Regions from separate parts of the Saccharospirillum sp. genome, predicted to be linked through region 3. Evidence: predicted binding sites of a transcription regulator. Region 3 holds the regulator's gene; each other region holds the start of a gene.
What was found. Region 3 encodes LexA, which represses DNA repair genes until DNA is damaged. Its sites were predicted from a motif close to TACTGTNTANNTANACAGTA; they were not measured.
Positions count from the first base shown of each region.

Region 1: the regulator LexA is predicted to act here: its motif matches at 1,968-1,987, upstream of imuA (translesion DNA synthesis-associated protein ImuA).
Region 2: the regulator LexA is predicted to act here: its motif matches at 3,236-3,255, upstream of recN (DNA repair protein RecN).

Region 1 is NZ_JBBECH010000054.1:1,306-7,308, reverse strand. Features, by position in the region: gene WEB54_RS09560 (ATP-dependent helicase) at 1-877, opposite strand, end outside; gene WEB54_RS09555 (TSUP family transporter) at 1,144-1,896, shown strand; gene imuA (translesion DNA synthesis-associated protein ImuA) at 2,004-2,654, shown strand; gene WEB54_RS09545 (DNA polymerase Y family protein) at 2,647-4,065, shown strand; gene WEB54_RS09540 (error-prone DNA polymerase) at 4,069-6,003, shown strand, end outside.
Region 2 is NZ_JBBECH010000093.1:44,420-50,422, reverse strand. Features, by position in the region: gene dnaJ (molecular chaperone DnaJ) at 1-69, opposite strand, end outside; gene dnaK (molecular chaperone DnaK) at 244-2,160, opposite strand; gene grpE (nucleotide exchange factor GrpE) at 2,352-2,963, opposite strand; gene recN (DNA repair protein RecN) at 3,281-4,957, shown strand; gene fur (ferric iron uptake transcriptional regulator) at 4,999-5,409, opposite strand; gene WEB54_RS17295 (outer membrane protein assembly factor BamE) at 5,580-5,900, shown strand; gene WEB54_RS17290 (RnfH family protein) at 5,958-6,003, opposite strand, start outside.
Region 3 is NZ_JBBECH010000026.1:57,850-63,852, forward strand. Features, by position in the region: gene WEB54_RS03825 (LysM peptidoglycan-binding domain-containing protein) at 1-875, opposite strand, end outside; gene WEB54_RS03830 (class I SAM-dependent methyltransferase) at 1,150-1,863, shown strand; gene rnhA (ribonuclease HI) at 1,856-2,320, shown strand; gene dnaQ (DNA polymerase III subunit epsilon) at 2,384-3,121, shown strand; gene lexA (transcriptional repressor LexA) at 3,168-3,773, opposite strand; gene WEB54_RS03850 (alpha/beta hydrolase) at 3,847-4,716, shown strand; gene WEB54_RS03855 (3-deoxy-7-phosphoheptulonate synthase) at 4,776-5,846, opposite strand.

The sequences.
Region 1 (6,003 bases), on a different contig from region 3:
GAAAGGTCCAGCTAAGCTCGTAGTCGTGTACCGCATTGAATTGCTCGGTAAAACCCTCGGTCAGCAGCGTCGGCTCCGAACCGCGAAATTCATAGATCGTCTGATCCGGATCGCCAACCACCATCACCTGACCGCGCCCGCCGTGGACAATCTCCAGCAGCCGCTGTTGAATGGGGTTAATGTCCTGGTATTCGTCCACCAGGATTTCCTGCATATGACCGCCAAAACGCTCAGCCAGGTCAGGCCGGCTGTTCAAACACCGTACCGGGTCATACAGCAGATCACTGAACGTGACCCGCCGCTCCGACTGACGCCATTGCTCGAAACGCTCGAAGGCTTCAATGAAAATCCGGCACTGGGCGGGCAGGTGACTCTGCTCAAAGACCACCTCGGGTGAGTTCAGACTACTTTTTACCAGCTCAAAATAGGAAAGCGCCGGTTCGACCCATTTCTTCTTGCGGGTCAGGATGTCTTCGGCCTGGTCATCATCAGCCAGCTCACGCAGGATGCGCCAGACCAGCGGCTCAACCTGGGCGTCGGACAACAGAGTCCGGTCAAACGCTGGCAAGTCACCATCCTGAACCAGGCGCTGATAAATGCGATAACCGAGTGAATGAAAAGTACGTACTTCCGGCAAACGGGTACCGGCCGGGTTCTGTGCAGCCAGACGGCGGGCGAAATCCCTTTGTGCCGTCTTGTTGTACATCAGCACTAACAGGCGACGCGGTGAGAGTCCCTCGCGGATGCGGCGGCTGACGTAAGCCGTCAGCGTCGCCGTCTTGCCCGACCCGGCCACAGCCACAATACGCGCATGACCACCAGAATGGGCAATGATGCGTTGTTGCTCGTCTGTGAAATCAGTGTCGGAAAAGCTCATGCGCAGTCTGTGTTTGGGGCGGCGGACAAGGCTAGCAAAGTCATGCCGTATTGTCTGCGATTTAGCTGCCAGTGATTTAACTCAGGTTTTGGAATTCGCAACCAGCTGAGTGTCAGGTGCCAAGGAAAGCTGAACTCCGAACTGCATCCGCGCTGTAAGGCATAGGAGCCCGTCGAATGTCGATATCGAACAAAATGTGGGTTGTGGTTCAACGGACCGTAACATCCTACCTCGCCGCCGCCTTCCGAACCCCGTAAACTATACCAATGGACATCACCAACGCTGCCCTGCTACTGGGCCTGTTCTTTCTGGGCAGTTACATTCAGACCGTCACCGGATTCGCCTTTGGCCTGATCGTAATGGGGCTCAGTTCCGTACTGGGCCTGGCCGATCTCGCCTTTCTGGCATTCGCCACCAGCACCCTGAGCCTCGCCAACACCGGCATCGCTCTGCGCGGCCACACCCAGCATGTGTATCGCCCGGCGGTCATCGCCATGCTGACGACAGCCATACCGTTAACCGGCCTGGGTTTGTGGCTGCTTAGCCGCTTTAGCCAAAGCGGCCTCAGCCTGCTGCAAATGCTGCTTGGCATCACTCTGGTACTCAGTTGCCTGCTGATGATGCTCAAACCCAAACCCCGGCCCGACATAAACGGTCGCTTCGCGTTTGCCACAGCGGGTGCCATCGCCGGTTTGCTCGGCGGCCTGTTCGCCACCTACGGCCCACCACTGGCCTTTCTGATGTACCGCCAGCCACTGCCATTACTCAGCATTCGACTAACCCTGCTGATGACCTTTTTCGCCACCTCGGTGATTCGCATCGCCCTGGCGTTACCCTTTCTGCAAAACTCAGTGAACGTTCTACTGATCTGTGCGTTTGGGCTACCACTGGTGATACTGGGTACCCTGATCGGCAAGCGGTTCGGGCCGCCTTTACCGGAACTCTGGATGCGCCGCCTGGCATTTGCCCTGCTGATGGGGTCAGGCTTGAGTCTGGTGGCCTCGGGTCTGATGGCTTAGTGTCATGAGTCAGCAAACACCGATACAGATCATTACGAATCAACCACTGGCATCCTGATCGCGGCCGATTATACTGTATATTCATACAGTTTATTGAGCGACTTATCATGTCTCTGCTGCACGACCTCACCCAAAGTGGTCGGCTCTGGTCCGCCAGCGACTGGCGCATGGCGCGTGTTCATGCCGCTCCCAGCGGCTATGCGGCGCTGGATGCCGAGCTGCCCGGCGGTGGCTGGCCGCTCGGGGCCGTCACCGAGATTCTCTACGCCCGCCCGGGGCAGGGAGAACTAAGGTTGTTGCTGCCCTACCTGGCGACGTTGAGTCAGGAGGATCGTCGCTGGCAGGTCTGGTTTAACCCGCCTTACCAGCCGCATGCGCCAGGGCTGGCTCACTGGGGGCTGGATCTGTCCCGGCTATTACTGTGTCAGGCCCCACGCCAGGATGACCTGTTGTGGAGTCTGGAACGCTGCCTGAGCACCGGTGGCTGCCAGGCCGTCATCGCCTGGGTCGACCGGCTCGATAACGCCCATATGCGGCGCCTGCAACTGGCCGCCGAGAGCAACCGGTTGCCGGTGTTTCTGCTGCGCCCCGAACGCTGGCGTGACCGAGCCTCAATCGCGGCGCTGCGTCTTCAGGTGTGCGCCGATCAGGCCAACCGGGTGAGGCTGCACATTCTCAAACGACGCGCCGGCTGGCCATTGAACAACCTGCCGGTGACCATACCGCTGCAGCCTGACGGGGCCTGCCTCTATGGCTGACACGCGACTCTGGCTCTACATCGACTTCACCCGGCTCGCGCTGCAATGCCAGTTCGGTACCCTTGAGCACGCCATACCGCAATTGCTGCTCAATAGCCGATCCGGCATCGAACAATGCAACGGCGCGGCAGCTGCACTGGGTGTGCGACCCGGTATGAACACCGCCACCGCCTATTGCCTGCTCACCGATGCCGAAACCGCGCATTACGATGCCCTGGCCGAGCGGGAACAGCTGCAGCGTCTGGCGCTGTTGCTGTATCAGGCCTGCGCCGATATCCGGCTGTGTCCGCCCTCCGGTCTCAGCCTCGAAATCGGCTCTATGATGCGACTCTACCAGGGTCTCGATGCTCTGATCAGCACCCTGCGGGAGCGGCTGGAACACAGTGGCTTCCACTACCGCTGGGCCTGTGGCCATACCGCCCAGGCTGCTCAGGTATTGGCCATCAACGACCAACCACTCATCAGCAGCGACCGGCAGCAATTGATCAACGCACTCAACCCCATTACCGTTACCCGGTTGGGCATCGACACCAAACACGCCGCCCGGCTGAAAGGCATGGGGTTACACCACTACGCCGATATCCGCCAACTGCCCCGGGCCGAACTTGGTTACCGCTTTGGCCCGGATCTGTTGACCCGGCTCTCAGCGTTGGAAACACCAGACACCCTGGGACATCGCTTTGACATACCGCCACATTTTGACGAACGCATCGAGCTGAGCCACGAAGCCGAGCACAGCGCCAGCCTGCTGTTCCCGGTTAAACGGCTGCTGACGAATCTTGAAGACTATCTGAAGGCGCGCCAGCGTCTGGCTGACAGCCTGTACCTGCGCCTGACCCACCGCAACCAGCCCGCGACGCGGCTGCGCATTCAGGCAGTACAGGGCTCACGCAGTGCCCAGGAATGGCTCAGCCTGATCAGCCTGCAACTGGAACGCCTGGTGCTACCCGCACCGGTGCTCACCCTGCAGCTGCAGGCACGTCGCTTTCGCGCCGACCCGGCGCCCAACGGTGACTTGCTCGGTACCGCCTACCCGGATGCCGATGCCGACCGCTTGCTGTCTCTGCTGGTTTCGCGTCTCGGCCATCACCGGGTACACAACCTGGCAACCACCGCCGACCCCAGGCCTGAATACGCCACCCGATTAACCCCGGCGGTCGACCGCAGCGGGCACACAGAATCGTCACGACCCCGCTTCCAGCCAGTGCTGATACCCGATACCGAGCAACCGGTAACACCACAGCAATACCAGTTACTGAGCGGACCAGAGCGCATTGTGATGGGCCAATGGGCGCAGCTGACCCCTTACCGGCGCGATTACTTCCGCGCCTGGCACCCACGTCATCAGCACACGGTCTGGCTCGCTCGTCATGATAATGGCCACTGGAGCCTGGCCGGTTTTTTCGGATAACACATGACCCCTTCACTGCCCTATGCCGAGCTGCATTGTCTGAGCAACCACAGTTTTCTGCGCGGCGCCTCTCATCCACAAGAGCTGGTGCTGCGCGCGGTTGAACTGGGCTATCAGGCGCTGGCCATCACCGACGAATGCTCGGTCGCCGGCGTGGTCAAAGCCTGGCGGGTAATCAGAGACCGGAAACTGCCGATCAAACTGATCATCGGCGCCGAATTTCGTCTCGACGGCCAGGTGATTGTGCTGCTCGCCCCCACCGAAGCCGCTTACAGTCAACTGTGCCACCTGATCACCCGGGCCCGGCGGCGGTGCGACAAAGGCGAGTACCGTTTGACCCGCCAGGATTTCAAACACAATGTTGAGGACTGCCTGTGCCTCTGGTCACCCCGGGGGCGCAGTGACGATGACGAACAGCTGGCTTACTACGCCCGCTGTTTTCAAGACCGCTGCTGGGTGCTGGTGGAAAACCTGCTGACCGAGAACAGCTTCGAGCTCGCCGATCACGCCCTACAACTGGCCCGGCAGCACAAGCTGCCCGCCACCTGCGCCAACAACGTGCACATGCACACACCCAAACGCAAAGACCTGCAGGATGCCCTGACAGCCATACGCTTTAACACCACCCTGGCTGATGCCCTGCCTTACCTGTTTCCCAATGCGGAGAATCATCTGCGCTCGGCCAATAAACTGCACAGCCTGTATGGCGCGGAACTGATGCAGGAAACCCTGCGCATTGCCGTCCGTTGCGATTTCACACTCAAGTCCCTGCGCTACCGCTACCCGAAAGACATCCTTCCCGGCCAGTACAGCGCCGAACAGTATCTGCGGCTGCTGGTACGCCAGGGTGTCGCGCGGCGATTCCCCGAAGGCAGCACACCCGAGATCGACGCCACTATTGAGCGCGAGTTGAAAATGATCCGCGCGAAGGATTACGAGCATTATTTTCTAACCGTCTATGACATTGTGCGTTTTGCCCGCTCACAGAACATCCTGTGTCAGGGGCGCGGCTCGGCCGCCAACTCGGTGGTTTGCTATTGCCTGGGCATCACCGAAGTAAGCCCCAAGGAAGCATCGCTGCTGTTTGATCGCTTTATTTCCGAAGGTCGTGACGACCCGCCCGACATTGATGTGGATTTTGAACATCAGCGGCGCGAGGAAGTGATTCAGTACATCTATCAGAAATACGGCCGCAAGCGCGCTGCCCTGGCAGCAACCGTGATCAGCTACCGGCGCAAAAGTGCATTGCGCGACATTGGCCGCGCAATGGGGTTAAACATCAGCCAACTGGACCAGAAAATTGCCAACTATGGCTGGCGTTATCGCAGCAAAAACTGGATCGAAGAAATCATCGCGGACGGCATGGGTTTATCCGAGCATCAGATTGCCGTATTCAAACATTTACTGGAAAGCATACTCGGGTTTCCCCGCCACCTGTCACAACATGTCGGTGGTTTTATCATTACCGAAGGCGTCGTTGCCGACCTGGTGCCCATCGAAAATGCGGCGATGCCCGAGCGTACCGTTATTCAGTGGGATAAAGACGACCTGGAAACTGTTGGGCTGATGAAGGTGGATATTCTCGCACTCGGCATGCTCAGCGCAGTACGCCGTACCCTGGATCTGATTCGTCAGCACCATGGTGAAACCATCAAACTACAGAAGATCCCACGCGACGATCCCGCCACCTTTGCAATGATCCAGCGGGCCGATACCGTCGGCGTATTCCAAATTGAATCACGCGCGCAAATGAGTATGCTTCCGCGCCTGAAACCCAAGGACTACTACGACCTGGTGATTCAGGTGGCCATCGTTCGTCCGGGGCCGATACATGGCGATATGGTGCGCCCTTATCTCCTGCGACGCCTCGAAAAAGAAGCGGTGGATTATCCGAGTGAAGCGTTAGTACCGGTGCTGAAACGGACCCTGGGCGTGCCC
Region 2 (6,003 bases), on a different contig from region 3:
TTTCTTAATGTCTTTTTCGTCCGCACCGCGTTCTACACCGAGTACGTCGTAATAGTCTCGTTTGGACATGGGAGTACAGTTAACCTTTTATAATGGACGGTTGGCTGATGATGTTTAGCTGTTGGTTTTATTCTGATCGCAGGCGACTGAGGTCACACGCACCCAAAAAGCCAATAGCTAAAAACCAGACAAGGCAACACGCCTTGCGGCGTGTCACCTTTTTGGTTCAAGTAAGTCGTTGGCTTACTTGTTGTCTTTTACTTCTTCGAACTCAGCGTCGACGGCATCGTCAGAGGTGCTGTCGGCGGTCGCGTCAGCCTGCTCCGCACCGGCCTCACCACTCTGGTCGGCGTAGATCTTCTGCGCCAGCGCAGAAGATGCCTGGGTCAACGCCTCAACCTTGGTGTTGATGGCGTCGGCGTCGTCGCCTTTCAACGCTTCTTCAACATCGGCGATGGCCGTTTCGATGGCTTGTTTCTCGTCATCAGTGGCCTTGTCGCCGTGTTCTTTCAGCGTCCTCTGAGTCGAGTGAACCAGAGCATCCGCCGTGTTGCGAACCTGCGCCAGTTCTTCGAACTTGCGGTCTTCGTCGGCATGCGCTTCGGCGTCTTGAACCATCTGATCAATCTCATCGTCGCTCAGGCCCGAGTTGGCCTTGATGACGATCGACTGCTCTTTACCGGTACCCTTGTCTTTCGCAGACACGTTCAAAATACCGTTGGCGTCGAGGTCGAAACTGACTTCAATTTGCGGCAAACCACGCGGCGCGGGCGGAATATCGGCCAGGTCAAAACGACCCAGAGACTTATTCTGCGCCGCAATTTTACGCTCACCCTGGACAACGTGAATGGTCACGGCGGCCTGGTTGTCGTCAGCGGTTGAGAACACCTGGCTCTTCTTGGTCGGAATCGTGGTGTTCTTCTCGATCAGCGGCGTCATGACACCGCCCATGGTTTCAATACCCAGCGTCAGCGGGGTAACGTCGAGCAGCAGCACGTCTTTTACATCGCCAGACAGTACCGCACCCTGAATCGCCGCGCCAATAGCTACCGCTTCGTCGGGGTTGACGTCTTTACGTGGCTCTTTACCGAAAAAGTCAGCCACTTTCTTCTGCACCAGCGGCATACGGGTCTGGCCACCGACCAGAATAATGTCGTCGATATCACCAATTTCATGGTCAGCGTCTTTCAGCGCCATGCGCACTGGCTCCAGCGAACGCTCTACCAGCTCTTCCACCAGTGATTCCAGCTTGGCCCGGGTTACCTTAACGTTCAGGTGCTTGGGACCAGATGCATCGGCCGTGATGTACGGCAGGTTCACATCAGTCTGCTGGCTGGATGACAGCTCGATCTTCGCTTTCTCAGCCGCTTCTTTCAGCCGCTGCATCGCCAGGGCGTCGCCCTTCAGATCGATACCGGAATCTTTCTTGAACGAATCAGCCAGGTAGTTGATCAGTTTCAGGTCGAAATCTTCACCACCGAGGAAGGTGTCGCCGTTGGTGGCCAGCACTTCAAACTGGTGCTCACCGTCAACTTCGGCAATCTCGATGATGGAAATATCGAAGGTACCGCCACCCAGGTCATAAACAGCCACGACGCTGTCGCCGCGCTTTTTATCCATGCCATAGGCCAGGGCAGCTGCAGTCGGCTCGTTGATGATCCGCTTAACTTCCAAGCCAGCGATGCGGCCCGCGTCTTTGGTGGCCTGACGCTGGGCATCGTTAAAGTAGGCCGGTACGGTGATAACCGCTTCGGTTACTTTCTCGCCCAGGTATTCTTCGGCGGTTTTCTTCATCTTCTTCAGCACTTCGGCTGAAATCTGCGGCGGTGCTTTTTTGTCGCCCTTCACTTCAACCCAGGCGTCGCCGTTGTCGGCCTTCACAATTTTGTACGGCACCATACCGATGTCTTTTTGCACAACGTCGTCTTCAAAACGACGGCCAATCAAACGCTTCACCGCATAGAGGGTGTTGTGCGGATTAGTGACGGCCTGACGTTTTGCCGGCTGACCAACCAGTGTTTCATCGTCGTCGGTAAAGGCGACGATGGAAGGTGTGGTGCGATCACCCTCGGCGTTTTCAATAACCTTGGGCTTGTCGCCTTCCAAAATCGCTACACACGAGTTGGTGGTCCCCAGGTCGATGCCAATGATTTTACCCATGATACTGACACTCCATAATTTGCTGAACGGTTCAAATAACAGTTCGGTTAATGTCTTGACTGGCTATATGAGAGCCGCTTTGCTGAATTCAAGACCCCACGCTTAACAGGGGTATTATTAACCGCCTATTTATGCCAAAAAGACTGTTTACACCCGCTTTTTATACTAAAACGAGGTGTGAACAGGGATAATCAAGCGGTTTCGTCAACGTTGTTGTTGACGGGCCCACCCTTGCTGACCATAACCATGGCCGGGCGTACCAGACGGCCGTGCAGGGCATACCCTTTTTGCATAACGGCCATCACGGTATTGGGTTCCAGGTCCGGGTTTTCGACCATGCTCATCGCCTGATGCTGCTGCGGATCAAACGGCTCACCCTCGGGGTTGATGACGGTAATGCTGAACTTCTCGAAGCTATCGAGCAGGCTTTTTAGCGTCATCTCAACGCCTTCTTTGAGCGGCTTTACTTCGGCCGTTTCAGTTTCGATGGCCGCCAATGTTCGCTCCAGGTTGTCAGCAACATCCAGAATTTCCCGAACCAGTTTTTCCTGGCCAAACTTGTGGGCGTTTTCGACGTCTTTCTCGACACGCCGGCGCACGTTAACCATTTCGGCCTCGGCACGCAGGTAGCGGTCTTTATTTTGCTGGGCTTCCTCGCGGGCCGCCTCCAGCTCTGCAACCAGATCCTGCTCCGTCGCCGCTTCGGCTGCCTGCTCGGGCGCCGCCTCTGCGTCTTCGACCAGCGTCTCGTCCTGGGTTACATCGGTTTCCTGTGCTTCTACGGGTTTCTCTTCGTTTGCCATCTCTCGATCCAACTCTCTATATCCAAAAACAACCGTGTTCAAAGTGAGGCCCTTCCGCCACCCGGTGGTGGTTGGCCGGAAGTAGCTAGCTGGCGCACTTTAATTGGGCCGTGGCCTGGCATTTCAAGGCTATTTCGGCTCAACCGGGCGACAAAATGGCCACACCAGGCCAAAAAAGAGCCTATTCAGCCCATTCCCGGCATCCAACCACGCATTGACCGTGATTAACGGCGGCACTGGTCATCAAAATTCACTTGAGCTTGCCAACCTTTTACTGTACAAAAACACAGTATCCAGGCAACTCAGGTCGCTTACCCATGCTGCACACACTGCTGATTCGCAACATCGCCATCGCCGACAACATCGAAGTGGAATGGAAACAGGGCATGACCGCCATATCCGGCGAAACCGGCGCGGGCAAGTCCATTTTGCTCAACGGCCTGTCACTGGCGCTCGGCGAACGGGCCGACAGCAGCGTGGTACGGCACGGTGAAAAACGGGCCGAGGTAACAGCCACTTTCCAGGTCGGGCGTATTCCGGCGGCCATGCAATGGCTGGCGGAACGGGATCTGGATCAGGGCGAGGAATGCATTCTGCGGCGTACCGTATCGGCCGAAGGCCGGTCGCGGGCCTACATCAACGGCCAACCCGTGCCTCTAACCGAGCTCAAAGCCCTGGGCGAAATGCTGATCGACATTCACAGCCAGCACGCGCACCAGTCGCTGCTGCGTATCGACACCCATCGTACCCTGTTAGACGACTACGCTGGCCTGGCGGAACAAGCCCAGGCCGTACGCCACGCCTGGATACGCTGGCAAGGCAAGGCCCGCCACTACAACCAGTTAAAAGCCCAGGCCGACGACAACAGCGCGCGCCAGCAACTGCTGAACTACCAGTTCGAGGAACTCAGCGCACTGGCGCTGGAAGATGGTGAAGTGGAAGCCCTGGAAGTGGAGTTCCGCCGCTACGGACAAACTGAAACCCTGGTCAGCGGTGCCTACAGTGCCCGCCAGTTTCTGGAACCTGAAACCGATGGAGCAAGCGCGCTCGATGGCCTGAAACAAGCACTGCACCATTTACGCAACCTGCAAGACAACAACCCCTCACTGAACAACGCCATAGAGCTGCTCGACAGCGCCCTGATACAAAGCCAGGAAGCGGTTAACGACCTCGACCACTATCTGGCCAGTTTTGAAGTGGATGAAGGCCGGGTGCAGCAGGTTGAAGAACGACTGGACCGCATTCACACCCTGGCGCGCAAGCACCAGGTGCGCTCGGAAGCCCTGCCCGGCTTGATCGAAGAACTGGAAGCCGAGCTGGCAAGCCTGGCCGAAGCCGTGGACGGGCTCGATGACCTGGCCGAAGAAGTCGACACTCTGGCGCAGACCTATCGGCAACAGGCCCGGCAACTGTCGGAACAACGCCAGGCGGCCGCCACACGCATGGCCGATGACGTTATGGAAAAGCTGCACCAGTTGGCCATGCCCGGCGCGCGCTTCGACATCGCCTTTACCGAGCTCGACAAAGCCACGCCCGATGGGCTGGATCAGATCGAATTCCTGGTCAGCATGAACCCGGGGCAACCCGTTCGTCCGTTGGGCAAAGTTGCCTCAGGTGGCGAACTGTCGCGAATCTCCCTGGCGATTCAGGTCATCTGCGCCGAGCACAGCACCATTCCCACTCTGGTCTTCGACGAAGTGGACGTGGGCATCAGCGGTGCAACGGCAGAAATAGTTGGTTTGATGCTGCGCAGTGTCGGCGAACGCGGCCAGGTGATTTGCGTCACCCACCTGCCACAGGTTGCTGCCCAGGGGCACAACCACTGCGTGGTCAGCAAGGAGCAACAAGGCCAGATCACCCGCACCAGAATATTACCCATCCAGCAGGAAAGCCGGATCGACGAAATCGCCCGTATGCTCGGAGGTATCGATATAACGGCCCAGACACGGGCACATGCAGAAGAAATGCTGATGCGGCAGCAACGGCAGCACTGATGCAATGCTTTCCTAAAAAGTACCCGGGGTAAAAAGGCGTATTAGCCTTTTTTGGCGCGCACGTAGAGAATCAGACTGTGGTCGACCAGCTCCAACCCATGCTCCTCTGCGATTTCATGCTGTCGGCGCTCAATAACGTCGTCAACAAATTCAATCACTTCGCCATTGTCGACATTCACCATATGGTCATGGTGCTCGGGGCTTGCCAGTTCATAGACCGAATGGGTTCCGTCGAAATTGTGCTTGGCCACCAGCCCGGCGGCTTCAAACTGGGTTAGTACTCTATATACCGTCGCCAGGCCGACATCTTCCCCGCTTTCCTGTAGGGCCTTGTAGACTTCTTCGGCGCTCATGTGCCCGTCGGGATTGCCTTCGAACATTTGCAGGATTTTGAGCCTCGGCAAAGTGACTTTGAGGCCAACCTTTTTCAGTTCCTGATTTTGAGTTGTCACTGTGTCGTCTCCTGTAATCTTGCGTGATACACTGCCCGGCGCTGCCGCTGGCCACATCGGCACTATTGGCGACATTGCAGCGAAGGCTGGCGACATTGCAGCGAAGGCGCTTATGCCGCCGACCGTTTTATATGTATTGTGACTGAACCATTGAGTGGGATGATAACGATTTGAACCTGAAAAGAACAAAGGTAATTGCTCGCGCGCTGATCGGCGGAGCACTGGTCAGTCTGACACTGAGCGCCTGTACCCTACTGACACCCTACCAGCCAGAACTCAAACAGGGGAATTTTGTTAAGGAAGAGCAACTGCAGCAGCTCACGCCTGGTATGTCGGCAGAGCAGGTTCAATTTTTGCTGGGTACCCCGATGCTGACCGGTGAAGACCCCCAGAACCGTTGGGTATACCCTATTTTGGACGAGGAAGGCCAGTACCGGACCGTTACCGTTGAATTCGAAGGCCGCAGCGTCGCCCGCATTAGCCGCAGCTGATTTTTTCAGGGCGCTAGCCGTTGAGCAACGGCCGCCACGCCCTATTTCGCATTCCGGTTAACTTTCAGCATCCTGCTTGGCTTTCGCCGCCCGATTCAGGCGG
Region 3 (6,003 bases):
GCGTGAATTAACTTGGCAAGCGCGAACATCTTGGGCACATAGGCTTCGGTTTCCCTTGGCAGGTCCAAATGCCAGAAGTCTGTCGGGTTGCCTTCGGCGCGGTTGCGTCGCATGGCTCGCATAACGGTGCCGGGACCGGAATTATAGGCCGCCAGCGCCAGTAGCCAATCGCCATCGAACATATCGTTAAGTTGGTCGAGGTATTCCATGGCCGCACGCGTCGATTCGACGACATCGCGACGTCCGTCGTACCACCAGTCCTGTTTGAGCCCAAACATGCGTCCGGTCGACGGAATGAATTGCCACATGCCGGCGGCACTGCCGTGAGAGTAGGCGAAAGGATCGAACGCACTTTCAACAATGGGCAGCAGCGCCAGATCGAGCGGCATATCACGGGCCTGCAGCTCCGCGACGATGTGAAACATGTAGCGACCAGCCCGCTCACTGACACGGTTAAAGTAACTCTGATGGCTGGCATACCAGCGCAACTGTGAGGTGATGCGCGGGTCTTCAAGCGTCAGATCGAACTGAAAGCCACGACGTAGCGTCTGGTACAGATCTTCCGGGTACTGGGCGTAGGGGTCGTATACCGCCCGGGTACGCAATGTCTCTGCGGCCAGGTCCGGGTCTGTGTCAAACAGGTATTCAGTTGCGGACAGGTCCGCGAGTAACGGGTCGAAAATCGGCTCTGGTTCGCTTTCTGGAGCTGCACCCAGTTCGCGTTCAACCAGTGCCTGTTCGCTGACGTCAGCGCCCGGTTCCGGAGTCGACTCCGCCGTTGTCTGAGAAAAAGACGAAAGTGCAGGCAAAGTACTGCATCCGCTGGTGACAAAGCCTGCGACGGCCAGCGGTATTAAAAGTCGTTTTAATGCCATGAATTTATCGGTTCTTTTTTTGATGCTGGGTTCGAGTTGAGCGATAATTCTATGTTGCTATGGGGTGCAGGGGCAAGTTAAGGCATAGTACGGAGAGATTTATTGGGCCGTTTTGTGACGTTGAGCATTTATCAGGGGATCCGAAGGCGGCGTTTGATGACATATTCTGACCTGCGCTGTTTTTAATGAGGGCATTTTGGCTAAACGGATAGGTTTTAGATTCAAACAATGGCTTCGAGCGGGGCCTCCGTCCGTTGCAGTTCAGGAATCAGCCTTGCACGACTGGTACAACACGCCCATGGGCGGCCGATTAATTGACGTTGAACGACAACTGGTTGCTCGCGCCTTATCGGGCCGTTTTGGGACTCATCTGGTGCAGTTGGACTCCGGGTTACATGAGCCCTTGTTTGAACCACGCCTCTATGGGTGTGGTTTGTTGATGACACAGCTCGACAACCGGGCACCCTGTCCGAGCGTACGAGGCGATGCAGAAGCCCTGCCGTTTGAGCCGGAGAGCCTGGATGCGTTAATTATGCATCACACGCTGGATCAGTGTGACAATCCCTATCAGGCCGTTCGTGAGGCCGCTCAAACACTGCGCCCCGGTGGCATACTGGTCATTGTCGGTTTTAACCCTTACTCCACCTGGGGGCTTAGAGCCCTGTTCAGTCGTGCGCGGTCGGGGCTCTGGCGCAGTCGATTCATCAGTAGCAGCCGGGTGTCAGACTGGATGCAACTGTTGAATTTTGAACTGGAGCGTTCTGAAAAACACGGCTTTATGTCACCTTTTTCCCGGCCAGCCTGGTTATCGCGTCTGAGATTTTTTGGCGGGCTTCAAAAAGCGGTATTGCCGGTCACCGGGTCGGTGTACTTGCTGGTCGGCTGCAAGCAAGTTCCCGGCAGAATCAATGGCCGTGCCCGTTGGCGTGCAAAACCCATTCTGGAATCCGGATTGGCCGGTCGAACCATCAGGAAACAGCATGAGTAACAGTGAACAAAGCGGTCAGTCCGTTGTGCTTTATACCGACGGTGCCTGTCGGGGCAACCCCGGTCCGGGTGGCTGGGGTGTGCTTATGCAATACGGGTCCAAGCATAAGGAACTGTATGGCGGTGAAGACCAGACCACCAACAACCGTATGGAATTGATGGCCGCTATTGCCGGACTGGAAGCCCTTAAGCGAACCTGTCAGATCGATCTCTACACCGATTCACAGTATGTCCGCAAGGGCATTACCGAGTGGATACATGGCTGGAAAAAGAATGGCTGGAAAACATCGGCCAAAAAAGACGTGAAAAACCGGGATTTATGGCAACGCCTGGACGAGAGCATAGCGCGACACAGCGTTAACTGGCATTGGGTCAAGGGCCATGCCGGACACCCCGGGAACGAGCGGGCCGATGCGCTGGCAAATATGGGTATTGATCATCGCAGCACCCGGGTTTAAACGCGTTCGGCCCTGGCGTATGCAACCTTAATCAGAACATGACTGGATGAGATCTTTAGCAAGATGAGACAAATCGTACTGGATACCGAAACCACGGGTTTAAGCCCCAACAAAGGTGATCGTATTGTGGAAGTCGGGTGCGTGGAGCTGGTGGATCGAAAGCTGACCGGTCGACATTTTCATTACTACATCAATCCTGAGCGCGATATTCCCGAAGAAGTGATAGCGGTACACGGGATTGATAACAACAAGGTAAAAGACGCGCCCAAGTTCCGGGACATTGCCCAGTCTTTCTGGGATTACGTCAGCGGTGCAGAGCTGGTAATACACAATTCCGCCTTTGATATGGGCTTCTTACAGATGGAGTTTAACCGCCTCGCCGATGAGGGCTTTACTCAGTTTGGTCAGCTTAAAGAGGTATGTGGTGTTCTTGATACGCTGAAACTGGCGCGCGAAAAACACCCAGGTGCTAAAGCTTCGCTGGATGCGCTGTGTAAGCGGTATGGCATCGATAATTCACACCGCACCTTGCACGGAGCCTTGCTCGACTCGGAAATTCTGGCTGATGTTTATTTGCTGATGACCGGTGGGCAAACCGCGCTGATACTGGATGATGAAGAAGAGAACAGTACGGAACAAGTGAGTTTTGATGCCAGCGCTGTTATTGCATCAAACCAGTCACTCAAGCGTGTGCAACCGACTGCGGAAGAGCAGGTCGCGCATCGTGAGATGTTGGCTGTTATCGAAAAAGCAGCCGGGAAATCACCCTTGTGGCTCGAACTGGCTGGTAAAAATAGCTGAGAGCCAGCCAGTTCGTTGGGTAGTGTTGTGTGTTGCAGCGCTTGTTTTAGTGCAGCGAACGCCGAATAACGCCCACATACAAGCCTTCGATGGCGAAGTCCTGTTGGGTTAAATCAACTTTGATCGGTTCAAAGTCTTCATTTTCCGGGTAAAGCGTGACAATCTGACCTTCGCGCTCGTAGCGTTTAACGGTAACATCGTCGCCCACCCTGGCTACGACGACATCGCCATTGCGCACCTGGTCGGTTTTATGGACGGCGATGAGGTCGTCTTCCAGAATGCCCATATTTTTCATGCTTAATCCCTGAACCTGCAGTAAAAAGTCGGCTTTGGGGCTGAACAGGGTAGACGGGAGACTCAGGAATTCTTCAATTTGCTCCTGAGCCAGAATGGGCTCGCCAGCTGCGACACGACCCACAACCGGAAGACCGGATTCAGGCTCTTCGGGAAGGCGAATGCCACGCGATGCGCCAGGAATGATTTCGATGGCTCCCTTTCGCGCCAGTGCCTTGAGGTGCTCTTCAGCGGCATTGGGGGAGCGGAAACCCAATTGGCTGGCAATCTCTGCCCGGGTAGGAGGGTAGCCGGTTTCCAGCATGTGGTCTTTTACGAGGTCGAGAACTTGTTGTTGACGAGCCGTCAGTTTAAACATAATGTCGCCCTGTTTTTTTATACAGTAGCTGTGATTATATACAGCCTGTAATCGCTGTAAAGGATTCTCTGGTTTGAAAAGTAGCAGTCAATACTTCCCGGTCGCGTTGTTGAGCGCGGAATACAAAGAGGGCATTTATGAAGATGTTTATTCGCTCAAGCCCAACACCAGCACCGACAATACGGTAGAGATTGCCCTGGTTCGGCTGCATTCCGAGCAAATATCGCGTGGCCATCCGGTCCTGCTGGTGCACGATGCCTTCTCTAATCACTGGCAATGGCTCGATTACGGCGTTGGCGGGGTTGCTGGCGCCCTGGTCCGGGCAGGATACGATGTCTGGCTGATGGACTGGCGCGGTCATGGCTTGTCTTCCCGCAATCAGAGGCCTGCGCTCAATACTCTGGAAGTCATGGCCGAGTATGATTTGCCACCGGCCATTCAGTTCATTGAAGAAAAAACCGCCCAGTTACCAACGCTGATCAGTCAGGGGTTTGGCTGTGAAATGGTGTTACAACATGCGGTCGTGCGCCAATACGCGGCCAATGTTGTGCTTCTGAATGCGGCACCAATCTGTCCTCGCCGGGTGTTCTGGTTGCCCGGTGTTAAAACCTGGCACCGGTTACGTCTTGGTTGGCGACGCTGGTATCGCCAGGAGGGGAGTGAAGAGCGTGAGCCCGTAACCTTGTTTCGGCATTTGTTGCGGCGTCAGGGTTGGTTCGGACGTTGGCGGGCCTACGATCAGGCATTGATAAAACCCAGGCTGAAAGCAGTAGAGGCCCGTCTCTATTGGGTGTCCTCATCACCTCAGGCGGATCCCGCACTTAAACGACTGGGGTTGGATCCTGCGAGGATCATACTCGGGGCCAGCGCCCGGGACTGGCTGACGCTGTTGCCAACCATTAGTCCCACTCGGGCAGTGATGTCACAGGAACGAACCGGGTAGCGGCTCTGTGTTTAGCCGGGTCACGGGTTTGGTGAGACCCGGATCCGGTGAACGGTCCCTCAGGCGCCGGTGCGGCCCGGCAGTACGTCTTTCAGCTTGGCATGCATGGATCTCAACAGGTTCTCGGTGGTTGCCCAACTGATGCAGGCATCGGTTACGGATACACCCGGTTTCAACTGCGACAAGTCGTCCGGAATGCTCTGGTTACCTTCCTCCAGGTTGCTTTCGATCATCAACCCGATGATGGACTGATTGCCCTCCAGAATCTGGTTGGCAACGTTGTCGGCAACCAGAGGTTGCAAGGCGTGATCTTTATTGGAATTGGCGTGCGAACAGTCCACCATGATGTTGGTGGGTACCCCGGCCTTACGCAAAGTGGCTTCGCATTGTGCGACACTGACTGAGTCGTAATTTGGTTTACCATTGCCGCCACGTAACACAACATGGCCGTAGGCATTGCCCTTGGTATGTATGATCGCTACCTGGCCTTCCTGATTGATGCCCAGGAACCGGTGTGGCGAAGAAACTGATTTCAGCGCATTGATGGCAACATCCAGGCTGCCATCGGTGCCATTTTTGAAGCCCACAGCGGAAGACAGGCCGCTGGCCATTTCGCGGTGTGTCTGGCTTTCCGTTGTGCGCGCACCGACGGCTGACCAGCTGATCAGGTCCTGAAGGTATTGCGGTGAGATCGGATCCAGTGCTTCGGTTGCCGTTGGCAGGCCCAGATGAGCAATGTCCATTAACAGTGTGCGGCCAATGTGAAGGCCATCTTCAATTTTAAAGGAATCGTTCAGGTAGGGATCGTTGATCAGGCCTTTCCAGCCAGTTGTCGTGCGGGGTTTTTCAAAATACACGCGCATGACAATCAGCATGGACTCACTGACTTCTTCGCTTAACGATTTAAGGCGTTTGGCGTAGTCAATGGCCATGGCCGGGTCGTGGATGGAGCAGGGGCCGATGACAACGATGATGCGCGGGTCTTTGCGATCGAGAATGTTGCGCACCGCATCGCGGCCTTCGTTAATGACGCGGGCGGCGTCTTCTGTTACCGGAATGTCGGCTTTCAGGGCATCCGGTGTGAGCAGAATTTCCTGGCTTTCTACGTTTAAGTTCGCTAATGCTTGCATGATAACGCTAAGGCTCTCTTTGATGGCTCATTCCAGAATAGGGGTCTTGCCAGGTCACCAGTGAGTGGAAGCTCGGTTGGGGCTGTCCTGACCATTGATGAATAATAAGTAAGTAAAGAATAAAATACAACCCGTAAAGAAAAGAATACAAATTAGT